2 regions of the Pseudomonas sp. VD-NE ins genome follow, and region 1 is predicted to be linked to the other one. Evidence: predicted binding sites of a transcription regulator. Region 1 holds the regulator's gene; the other holds the start of a gene.
The links. Region 1 encodes sigma-54, which starts transcription at its own class of promoters, with help from an activator protein. Its sites were predicted from a motif close to ANTGGCATNNANNTTGCTNT; they were not measured.
Positions count from the first base shown of each region.

Region 2: RMV17_RS25175 (pilin) is a predicted target of sigma-54. The motif match lies at 3,374-3,393, and genes of this name have one in related genera.

Region 1 covers NZ_CP134772.1:1,040,344-1,045,455, forward strand. Annotated here, with positions in the region: gene rapZ (RNase adapter RapZ) at 1-427, opposite strand, end outside; gene ptsN (PTS IIA-like nitrogen regulatory protein PtsN) at 430-894, opposite strand; gene hpf (ribosome hibernation-promoting factor, HPF/YfiA family) at 906-1,214, opposite strand; gene RMV17_RS04380 (RNA polymerase factor sigma-54) at 1,288-2,781, opposite strand; gene lptB (LPS export ABC transporter ATP-binding protein) at 2,969-3,694, opposite strand; gene lptA (lipopolysaccharide transport periplasmic protein LptA) at 3,694-4,239, opposite strand; gene lptC (LPS export ABC transporter periplasmic protein LptC) at 4,226-4,798, opposite strand; gene RMV17_RS04400 (KdsC family phosphatase) at 4,807-5,112, opposite strand, start outside.
Region 2 covers NZ_CP134772.1:5,654,994-5,660,105, reverse strand. Annotated here, with positions in the region: gene RMV17_RS25190 (A24 family peptidase) at 1-292, opposite strand, end outside; gene RMV17_RS25185 (type II secretion system F family protein) at 294-1,511, opposite strand; gene pilB (type IV-A pilus assembly ATPase PilB) at 1,514-3,214, opposite strand; gene RMV17_RS25175 (pilin) at 3,440-3,880, shown strand; gene RMV17_RS25170 (BON domain-containing protein) at 4,177-4,533, shown strand; gene RMV17_RS25165 (DUF2845 domain-containing protein) at 4,803-5,099, opposite strand; gene RMV17_RS25160 (DUF748 domain-containing protein) at 5,099-5,112, opposite strand, start outside.

The DNA.
Region 1 (5,112 bases):
TGGTGGTGTTGATCTTCAGGTCCGCGAGATCGGCAATCGGGCCGAGCAGGGCGGTTTCATCCTGGATCGCCTCGGCCAGCGAGCGGTTGGCATTGCTCAGCGGATGGCGACGGCGGGTTTCGGAAAAACGCTTGAGCAGGGTTTCTTCGTCGGCATCCAGATACAGTACGTCGCACTGGATGTGCTTGCTGCGGACATCTTCAAGCAGTTCGGGAAAGCGCGTCAGGTGGCTCGGCAGGTTGCGCGCATCGATCGATACGGCCACCAGCGGCTGCGCCAGTTCAGTGTGAATCAGCGCACGTTCGGCCAGTTCCGGCAGCAAGCCTGCCGGCAGGTTGTCGATGCAGTAGTAACCGTTGTCCTCAAGGACATCCAGTGCGGTACTTTTACCCGAGCCGGAACGGCCACTGACAATGATCAAGCGCATGATTAGTGCCCGTTCTGCTCGTCCAGGACAACCTGATACAAGGCTTCGTTGCTCGCAGCGCTGCGCAGTTTATCGCGCACGTCCTTGCGATCGAGCATGCTGGCGATCTGACGCAGCAACTCCAGGTGCGCATCGGTGGCGGCTTCCGGGACCAGCAAAACGAACAGCAGGTCAACCGGAGCGCCATCAATGGCGTCGAAATCGATTGGCGTATCAAGGTGCATCAAGGCACTGATAGGCGACTGGCACCCCTTGAGACGGCAGTGAGGAATGGCGATGCCGTTGCCAAAACCGGTGGAACCGAGTTTTTCACGGGCAATCAACGCCTCGAAGACATCTTGCATCTCCAGAGCCGGCACTTCGCGGGCGATCAGGTTGGCAATTTGTTCGAGGGCTTTCTTTTTACTGCCGCCCGGCACGTTCACGAGGGAACGGCCGGGGGTCAGGATACTTTCAAGTCGGATCATGGGGTGGGGGGTTATCGACCGGTAGCGCCCTGGAGCAGGCTCTGGGTCTTTTCCTTATGCTTTTTGAGTTGTTTATCCAGCTTGTCGGTCAAGGCGTCGATCGCCGCGTACATATCGGTATGTTCCGCGTTGGCGACCACTTCGCTGCCGGGTATATGCAAGGTGGCTTCGATTTTCTGCTTCAGCTTTTCGACGCACATCGTGACTTGCACGTTGGTGATCTTGTCGAAATGGCGCTCTAATCGTTGAAGTTTCTCATTGATGTAGTCGCGCAGAGGTTCGGTCACTTCCAGTTGGTGTCCACTGATGTTGACTTGCATACAGCTTCTCCTTCGTTGCCAGTGCATAAAGCGGCAGGCTGGATAGCCTGCCACTGGAACGCTGTAACGTGGCTTACATCAACCGCTTGCGTTCGCTCGAAGGCGCGATCCCTAAGGATTCGCGGTACTTGGCGACGGTGCGGCGAGCCACCTGAATGCCTTGTGCCTCCAGTAAACCAGCGATCTTGCTGTCACTCAACGGCTTTTTCTGATTTTCCGCGGCAACCAGTTTTTTGATGATCGCGCGGATCGCCGTAGACGAGCATTCGCCGCCTTCGGAGGTGCTGACGTGGCTGGAGAAAAAGTATTTCAGTTCATAAATACCGCGTGGGGTATGCATGAACTTTTGCGTGGTCACCCGGGAAATTGTTGATTCGTGCATGCCGACCGCCTCAGCGATGTCGTGCAGGACCAACGGCTTCATGGCTTCGTCGCCGTACTCCAGAAAACCGCGCTGATGCTCGACGATCTGGGTGGCTACTTTCATCAATGTTTCGTTGCGGCTCTGCAGGCTCTTGATGAACCAGCGGGCTTCCTGCAACTGATTGCGCATGAAGGTGTTGTCGGCGCTGGTGTCGGCGCGACGGACGAAACCGGCGTACTGCGCGTTGACCCGTAGGCGTGGCACCGACTCCTGATTGAGTTCGACCAGCCAGCGCTCGTTGTCCTTGCGCACGATAACGTCGGGGACAACGTACTCGGCTTCGGTGGATTCGATTTGCGAACCCGGACGTGGATTAAGGCTCTGCACCAACTCGATGACCTGGCGCAACTCGTCTTCCTTGAGCTTCATGCGTCGCATCAGCTGGCTGTAGTCGCGGCCGCCCAGCAGGTCGATGTAATCGCTGACCAGACGCTTGGCTTCAGCCAGCCAAGGCGTCTTGGCTGGTAGCTGGCGTAATTGCAGCAGCAGGCATTCGCCGAGATTGCGCGCGCCGATGCCGGCCGGTTCGAACTGCTGAATGCGGTGCAGGACGGCTTCGATTTCGTCCAGCTCAATGTCCAGCTCAGGATCGAACGCCTCGAGGATCTCTTCGAGGGTTTCGTCCAGGTAGCCCTGATTGTTGATGCAGTCGATCAGGGTCACGGCGATCAGGCGATCGGTGTCGGACATCGGTGCGAGGTTCAATTGCCACAGCAGATGGCTTTGCAGGCTTTCGCCAGCGGAGGTGCGGGTGGTGAAGTCCCACTCATCGTCATCGCTGCTCGGCAGGCTGCTGGCGCTGGTCTGGTAGACGTCTTCCCAGGCCGTGTCGACCGGAAGCTCATTGGGGATGCGCTCGTTCCATTCGCCGTCCTCGAGGTTGTCCACCGTCGGGGCGGTCTCCTGGTAGGAAGGTTCCTGGATCTCGGTGTTGGGCTTCTGTTCGGCGTTGTCGGCCAGGGGATCGGAATTGTCGAAGTCGTCGCCTTCTTCCTGGCGTTCGAGCATCGGATTGGATTCCAGAGCCTCCTGGATTTCCTGTTGCAGATCCAGGGTCGACAATTGGAGCAGGCGGATGGCCTGTTGCAGCTGCGGTGTCATCGTCAGCTGCTGGCCCATTCTCAAGACTAGCGATGGTTTCATGGCAGGGGCTTAACACCTTATTCGCCGGCGCTATGCGCCATCCACTACAGGGCGCCGAAGCGCCAAACTTAAGCAAATTATATGCCTGAAACTGAAGTGTTTGCCTAGAGCGCTGTAACAATTAAAGCGTATTAAATCCTGCTTGAATCGATACAGCGCCCCGGCGGCGCACCGGGTACTGTTGCGCTTACAGGCGGAACTCGTGGCCCAGATACACTTCCTTGACCAGATCGTTGGCCAGGATGGTTTCTGCATCGCCTTCGGCAATCAACTGACCGTCGTTGACGATGTAAGCGGTTTCGCAGATATCCAGCGTCTCACGGACGTTGTGGTCGGTGATCAATACACCGATGCCCTTGGCCTTGAGGTGGTGGATGATCTGCTTGATGTCGCCAACCGAAATCGGGTCGACACCGGCGAACGGTTCGTCGAGCAGGATGAATTTCGGTGCAGTCGCCAGAGCGCGGGCGATTTCCACCCGGCGGCGTTCGCCACCGGACAGGCTCATGCCGAGGTTGTCGCGAATGTGGCTGATGTGGAATTCCTGCAGCAGGCTTTCCAGCTCCTTGCGACGGCCGGCCTTGTCGAGCTCCTGGCGGGTCTCGAGGATGGCCATGATGTTATCGGCCACCGACAGTTTGCGGAAGATCGACGCTTCTTGCGGCAGATAGCCGATACCGGCCTTGGCGCGACCGTGCATCGGCTGGTGGCTGACGTCCAGATCGTCGATCAGCACACGGCCCTGATCGGCCTGTACCAGGCCGACGATCATGTAGAAGCACGTGGTCTTGCCGGCGCCGTTTGGCCCGAGCAGGCCGACGATCTGGCCGCTGTCGATCGATAGGCTGACGTCACGCACGACCTGGCGGCTTTTATAGGCCTTGGCCAGGTGCTGAGCTTTCAGAGTTGCCATTACTGGGTTTTCTCGTCGGTTTTCTTCTTCGGCTGGATCACCATATCGATGCGCGGACGCGCTTCGGTGACCTTGCTGCCGGTAGCGCGACCGGCGCTGGCCAGTTTCTTCACGGTGTCATAGACGATTTTCTCGCCTTGAGTCGTGTTGTTGTCCTTGTCGACAACCTTGGCCTTGTCGATCAGCACAACGCGGTTCTGCGCGGCGTGGTACTGGATCGTCACGCCCCAGCCCTGTACAGGCTTGGTGTCGCCAGCGGTCTGCAGTTGTTCGAAGTAGGCAAGGTTGCCCACCGAAGTCACCACGTCAATATCGCCGGCCGGGGTGCGGGTGATGGTCACGGTATTGCCGGTCACCTTCATCGAGCCCTGAGTGATGATCACGTCACCCTTATAGGTGGCGATGCCGTTCTTGTCATCCAGCTGGGCGTCGTCGGCCTGAATGCGGATAGGTTGCTGCTGATCGTTCGGCAGAGCCCAGGCGCTCACGCTTCCCAGTGCTGCGCCCAGACTGAGCAAAATAGGGAGGGTTTTAACGAGCCTCATACTGTCCTCTTACGTTCGATAGCAGGTGTATCCTGCTTTCCTTCAGGTACGCTTTCATTCCAACGCCAGTCGATACACCGCCAGCGCCGTCGATTCTAACGGGTTGCTCGGTCTGCGCATATTGCTCCTGCGGGAACACGGTCATGCGCGTGGAGGTCACCAACAGATCGCGGTTCTGCTCATCGGTGCGCTTGATGCGTACCGAATCGATCAATTCGACTTGTGTGCCACCCGAATTCACTTCGCCACGCTCACTGGTCACGTGCCATGGAAACTCCGTTCCGCGGTACATGTTCAGGTCGGGCTTGGTGACCAGAGTGATATCGGTTGCCTTGACGTGCTCGGCCTTGTCGGAAGTCATTTCGTACTGCACTTTGCCGTCCGGCAAATATTGCAGGGTATGCGTGTTGGTTGCATACCAGTCGATAGGCGTTTCGACCGAGCTCACCGGTGGCTTGTCGAGGAAGCGTTCCGGGCTGATGTTCCAGTAGCCCACCGCGGCGAATATCGCCGCGATGCAGCCGAACAGCAGGAAGTTGCGAAATTTTTTGCTGAACATGGTTTGGCTCACAGGTACGCGGCGTTGGCCGCATCGAGGCGGCCCTGGGCGCGCAGGATCAATTCGCAGAATTCGCGGGCGGCACCTTCGCCACCACGGGCTCGGGTTACACCATGGGCGTGTTCGCGGACGAAATCGGCTGCGTTGGCAACCGCCATTCCCAGGCCTACACGGCGGATCACCGGCAGGTCGGGCAGGTCGTCACCGAGATAGGCGACCTCTTCGTAGCTTAGGCCCAGTTGCTCAAGAAGACCGTCGAGAACAACCAATTTGTCTTCACGACCCTGAAACAGGTGGGGAATCCCCAGGTTTTT
Region 2 (5,112 bases), 2.1 Mb from region 1:
AGCAGCGCCCTCGCAGCCAAAGATAACTGAGCAGGGGAATGTTTTCCCACGGGCGGATCCGGTGGGCGCAATGCGGACATTCGGAGTGCGGCAGCATCAGGTTGTAGGTCGGTTGCGGCGTTTCGCCGGGCAAGCCGAGCACGTCGTGGGCCTGCTGGCGCCAGTCGCGCTCAAGCATTTTCGGCAGGCGCCAGATCAGTACGTTGAGGAAGCTGCCGACCACCAGACCCAGCAACAGGGCGGTGAAGACAAAGGCCAGCGGATACAGGGCGAACAGTTCGTCGATAGGCATGTCAGATCGCTGAGCCGAGTTGGAAGATCGGCAGGTACATGGCCACCACCAGCCCGCCGACGATAACGCCTAGCACCACCATGATGAACGGCTCCATCAGGCTGGTGAGGTTGTCGACCATGTTATCCACTTCTTCCTCGTAAAAGCCTGCAACCTTGTCGAGCATTTCATCCAGTGCACCGGACTCTTCGCCGATCGCGGTCATCTGCACGGCCATGTTCGGAAACACGCCAGTGGTACGCATGGAAAAATTCAGCTGCATACCGGTCGAGACGTCCTGACGAATGCGCAGCACAGCGCGTTTGAACACCACGTTGCCGGTGGCCCCGGCCACCGAATCGAGCGCCTCCACCAGCGGCACACCGGCAGCGAATGTGGTCGACAGGGTTCGAGCGAATCGCGCCACGGCGGACTTGTACATCAGCGTGCCCACCAGTGGCAGTTTCAGCAGCCAGGTGTCTTTGCGATCGCGCAAGGCCTGGGATGTTTTCAGCGCATGGCGAGTACCGAAAATCGCCCCGACCAGAGCGCCGAGAATCGCCCACCACCATTGCTGCATGAACTCGGACAGGCTGATCACCATCAGGGTGAACGCGGGCAGCTCAGCGCCGAAACCGGAAAACACTGACTGAAACTGTGGCACCACTTTCACCAGCAGGATCCCGGTCACCACGGCCGCCACCAGCACCACGGCGGTGGGGTAGGTCATGGCTTTTTTGATCTTGGCCTTGAGCCGTTCGCTTTTTTCCTTATAGGTTGCGACCCGTTCCAGCAACGTGTCGAGGGCGCCGGACTGTTCGCCGGCGTCGACCAGGTTGCAATACAACTCGTCGAAATATTGCGGCTTCTTGCGCAGGGCGGTGGCGAAGCTGTTACCCGCCGCGACCTCCTGTTTGACCTCGTCCACCAGCTTGCGCATGGCCGGGTTTTCAAAGCCTTCGCCAATGATGTCGAACGACTGCAACAACGGTACGCCGGCCTTCATCATCGTCGCCATCTGCCGGGTGAACAGGGCAATGTCCTGAGCTTTGATACGCTTGCCAAAGCTCAACAGAGACGCGGATTTCTTGCGCACCTTGCCGGGATTGATCCCCTGTTTACGCAGTTGAGCCTTGATCAGCGCCGGGTTCTGTCCGCTGAGTTCACCGGTGACTTTGCTGCCTTTCCTGTCCGTACCTTCCCAGGCATAAATACTGATTTTCGCTGCCTTGACCGCCATGTTCAGTCCTTGGTAACCCGGTTGATTTCTTCAAGGCTGGTGATGCCTTGCATGGCTTTGCGCAGCCCTGAGGTGCGCAGGTCGTCGAAGCCGTCGCGGCGCATTTGACTGTCGATTTCCAGCGAGTTGCCTTCGGCCATGATCAAACGTTGCAGCTCTGGAGTGTTTTTCACCACTTCATAAATCCCCACGCGTCCTTTGTAGCCGCCGTTGCAGTGATCGCAACCGACCGGCTCGTAGATCGTGAAATGGCCGATGCGTTCCTCGGGGAAGCCTTCCTTGAGCAAGGTTTCGCGTGGGATCTCGATGGGCTTCTTGCAATGGCTGCACAGTTTTCGCGCCAGCCGCTGGGCGATGATCAGACTGACCGAGGTGGCGATGTTGAAACCGGGAATGCCCATGTTGTGCAGACGCGTGAGGGTTTCCGCAGCGCTGTTGGTGTGCAGGGTCGAGAGCACGAGGTGGCCGGTCTGCGCAGCCTTGATCGCGATCTCGGCGGTTTCCAGATCGCGGATCTCGCCGACCATGATCACGTCCGGGTCCTGACGCAGAAACGAGCGCAGCGCCTGGGCAAAGTCCAGGCCCTGTTTGGGGTTGACGTTGACCTGGTTGATGCCTTCCATGTTGATCTCCACCGGGTCTTCGGCAGTGGAGATGTTGATGTCGACGGTGTTGAGAATATTCAGGCCGGTGTACAGCGACACGGTTTTACCCGAACCGGTGGGGCCGGTGACCAGAATCATGCCCTGTGGCTGCTTGAGCGCGGCCATGTACAAGTCTTTCTGCACCGGCTCGTAGCCGAGGGCGTCGATGCCGATCTGTGCGCTGGACGGGTCGAGAATCCGGATCACCACTTTTTCGCCCCACAGGGTCGGCAGCGTGTTGACCCGAAAGTCGATCGACTTGCTCTTCGACAGGCGCATTTTGATCCGCCCGTCCTGCGGCTTGCGTCGTTCCGAGATATCGAGGCTGGCCATGACTTTCAGGCGTGCGGCGATGCGCCCGGCCAGTTGAATCGGTGGCTTGGCCACTTCGCGCAGGATGCCGTCGGTGCGCACGCGTACCCGGTAGTTCTTCTCGTAGGGTTCGAAGTGCAGGTCGGAAGAGCCGCTCTTGATCGCGTCGAGCAACATCTTGTGGACGAAGCGCACCACGGGTGCATCGTCAGCGTCGAGGCCAGCGATGGCGTCCTGTTTGTTGTCGTCGATGGATTCGACATCGAGGCCGTCGAGATCGACATCGGCCATGTCCTCCAGACCACTGGCGTGGGTGTCGAAGAACTTTTCGATGGCATCGCTGAGCTTGTCGTCCTCGACCAGAATGGCTTCGGTGCTCAGGCCGGTGCTGAACTGAATGTCGTTGATCGCTTGATGATTGCTCGGATCGGAAATCCCCACGAACAGCTTGTTGCCCCGCCGCCACAAGGGCAGGGCGTGATGCTGACGGACCAGTTTTTCGCTGACCAGGCCTTTGGGCTGGGTTTCCTTGTCGAGGCAATTGAGATCAAGGAACGCCATGCCGAAATGCTCGCTGGCGATCTCGGCCACCTGCCAGCTCTTGACCAGTTTGTTCTGCACCAGATAGCTGACCAGCGACAGCCGATTGCGCTGGGCCTGTTGCCAGGCTTGCTGGGCGCTTTTTTCCGTGAGCAGTTCGGCCTGCACCAATTGCTTGGCCAGACCGCTCAGAGCGATGTCATTCATGGGTATTCCGCAGGCTTGCCGTTCATGACTTATAGCCTAGTCAAGTGACAGCGCCAAACACGGCGGGTACAGGTGACAAAAAGTGTCAGATAGTGCGGTTGCGGGTTGTAGGAAATGGCGTTGTAGAGGGGACGCGCCCAACGGACGGGGCTTGGAGGCGTTGGCATGGCCTATGCTGCGTCCCTTGCAGATCATGAGATTTCGACTCATGCATGGAGCGTGTCTATGAAAAAACAACAAGGTTTTACTCTGATCGAACTGTTGATCGTGGTGGCGATCATCGGGATTCTGGCGACTATCGCCCTGCCGCAGTACACCAAGTATCAAGCGCGGGCGAAGGTCACTGCGGGTCTGGCAGAAATCAGTGCACTGAAGATTCCGTTTGAAGACACCATTAACCAAGGCACCGATCCAAGCCTGACGAACGTCACCGGTAGCGCCACTTTCACCACTACCAACTGCGGCACGGTAGCGGCGTCGGGTACTGCGTCTTCTGGGGCAGGCAGCATCGTTTGCACACTCGCTAACGCACCAGCTCCGGTGCTGGGCAAAACGATCACGCTAACCCGCTCTTCCGGGACTGGCTCGGCAGCGGGTGTCTGGAGTTGTGCATCAACCGTGAACGCCGACTACGCCCCTAAAGGCTGCCCAGGCAGCGGTACTTGATCGATCATTCGATCTGTTAAAAATGCCCCGTTTACGGGGCATTTTCTTGGTCTGGCGATAAATAAAAGCTTCAATAATTTCAGCGTCTTAGGAACTTTCCAAAAAACCGCAACTTGCATGCGATTTATCTGCAAGTCATGCAAATTGCATGAAATCGGAATTTGGGTTTTTGGCTAAGTGTTTGATTTTAAATATTTTTATTGTGGATAAAAAGTTGGCACAGCGTTCGCAACTACCTTGGTAACCCTGCTGACAAGACAACCAGCAGACTTTCCAGAAAAACAGGAGTTACTCGTATGAAGAAGTTCGCTATCACTGCCGCTGCTGCTACCGCGCTGACCCTGACCATGGCTTCCGGTGCGTTCGCACAATCCACCCAGGCTACCCAGGCTCCAATGACTCTGGCCGCCGGTGAAATGACCAAGGCTAAAGAAACTACTTCCGATACCTGGATCACCACCAAAGTCAAAAGCGACCTGGTCACCGAAAAAGGCATTCCGGGCACCGACATCAAAGTAGAAACCAACAAAGGTGTTGTATCGCTGTCGTCGACTGTAGCCGTTACCGAGTCTCAGAAAGCTACCGCTGTAGCGATCACCAAGAAAATCAAAGGCGTCAAAGCGGTCTCCGCTGACGGCCTGAAAGCCGAGTAAGGCATGACTTCTCGCCTGGACCGGGAGAAGGCGCGACAGACGGGCCGAGCAATACGTCTGCCGCAACTTTAGAGTTCATGCGAACGGTCACACGGATGTGACCATTACAGGCCCCGCCACTTGTGTCGGGGCCTGTTCTATTTCAGGGGCAACATAAAACAACTGTGGGAGCGAGCCTGCTCGCGAATGCGATCTGTCAGCCGACGAAGATGTCGACTGACACGACGCATTCGCGAGCAGGCTCGCTCCCACAGGGGTTTGGTGTTGAGTCAGTTACCGCGTTTGCTGTTGATCTGTCGCAGGCGATTGCCTTCGAAGCGCAGGTATTGATACATGCCGTTGCTCGGGCCGTAGGTCCATTCCTCGACCTGAAACTCCTCGCGGCGATTGGCGCTACGCTTGTAGCCCAGCACATCTCGGCTGACCGGCTCACCGCACTTTTGCAGGACTTCGCTTGAGCGGTCTCCGAGACTGATCAACTGACTGCCGCAGCGCAGCGTATCGGACGCCGAGGCGTGACTGGCCGCGAACGTCATTGCGAGCAAGGCCAGCCACTGCAGTTTCATCACTCGGCATCCA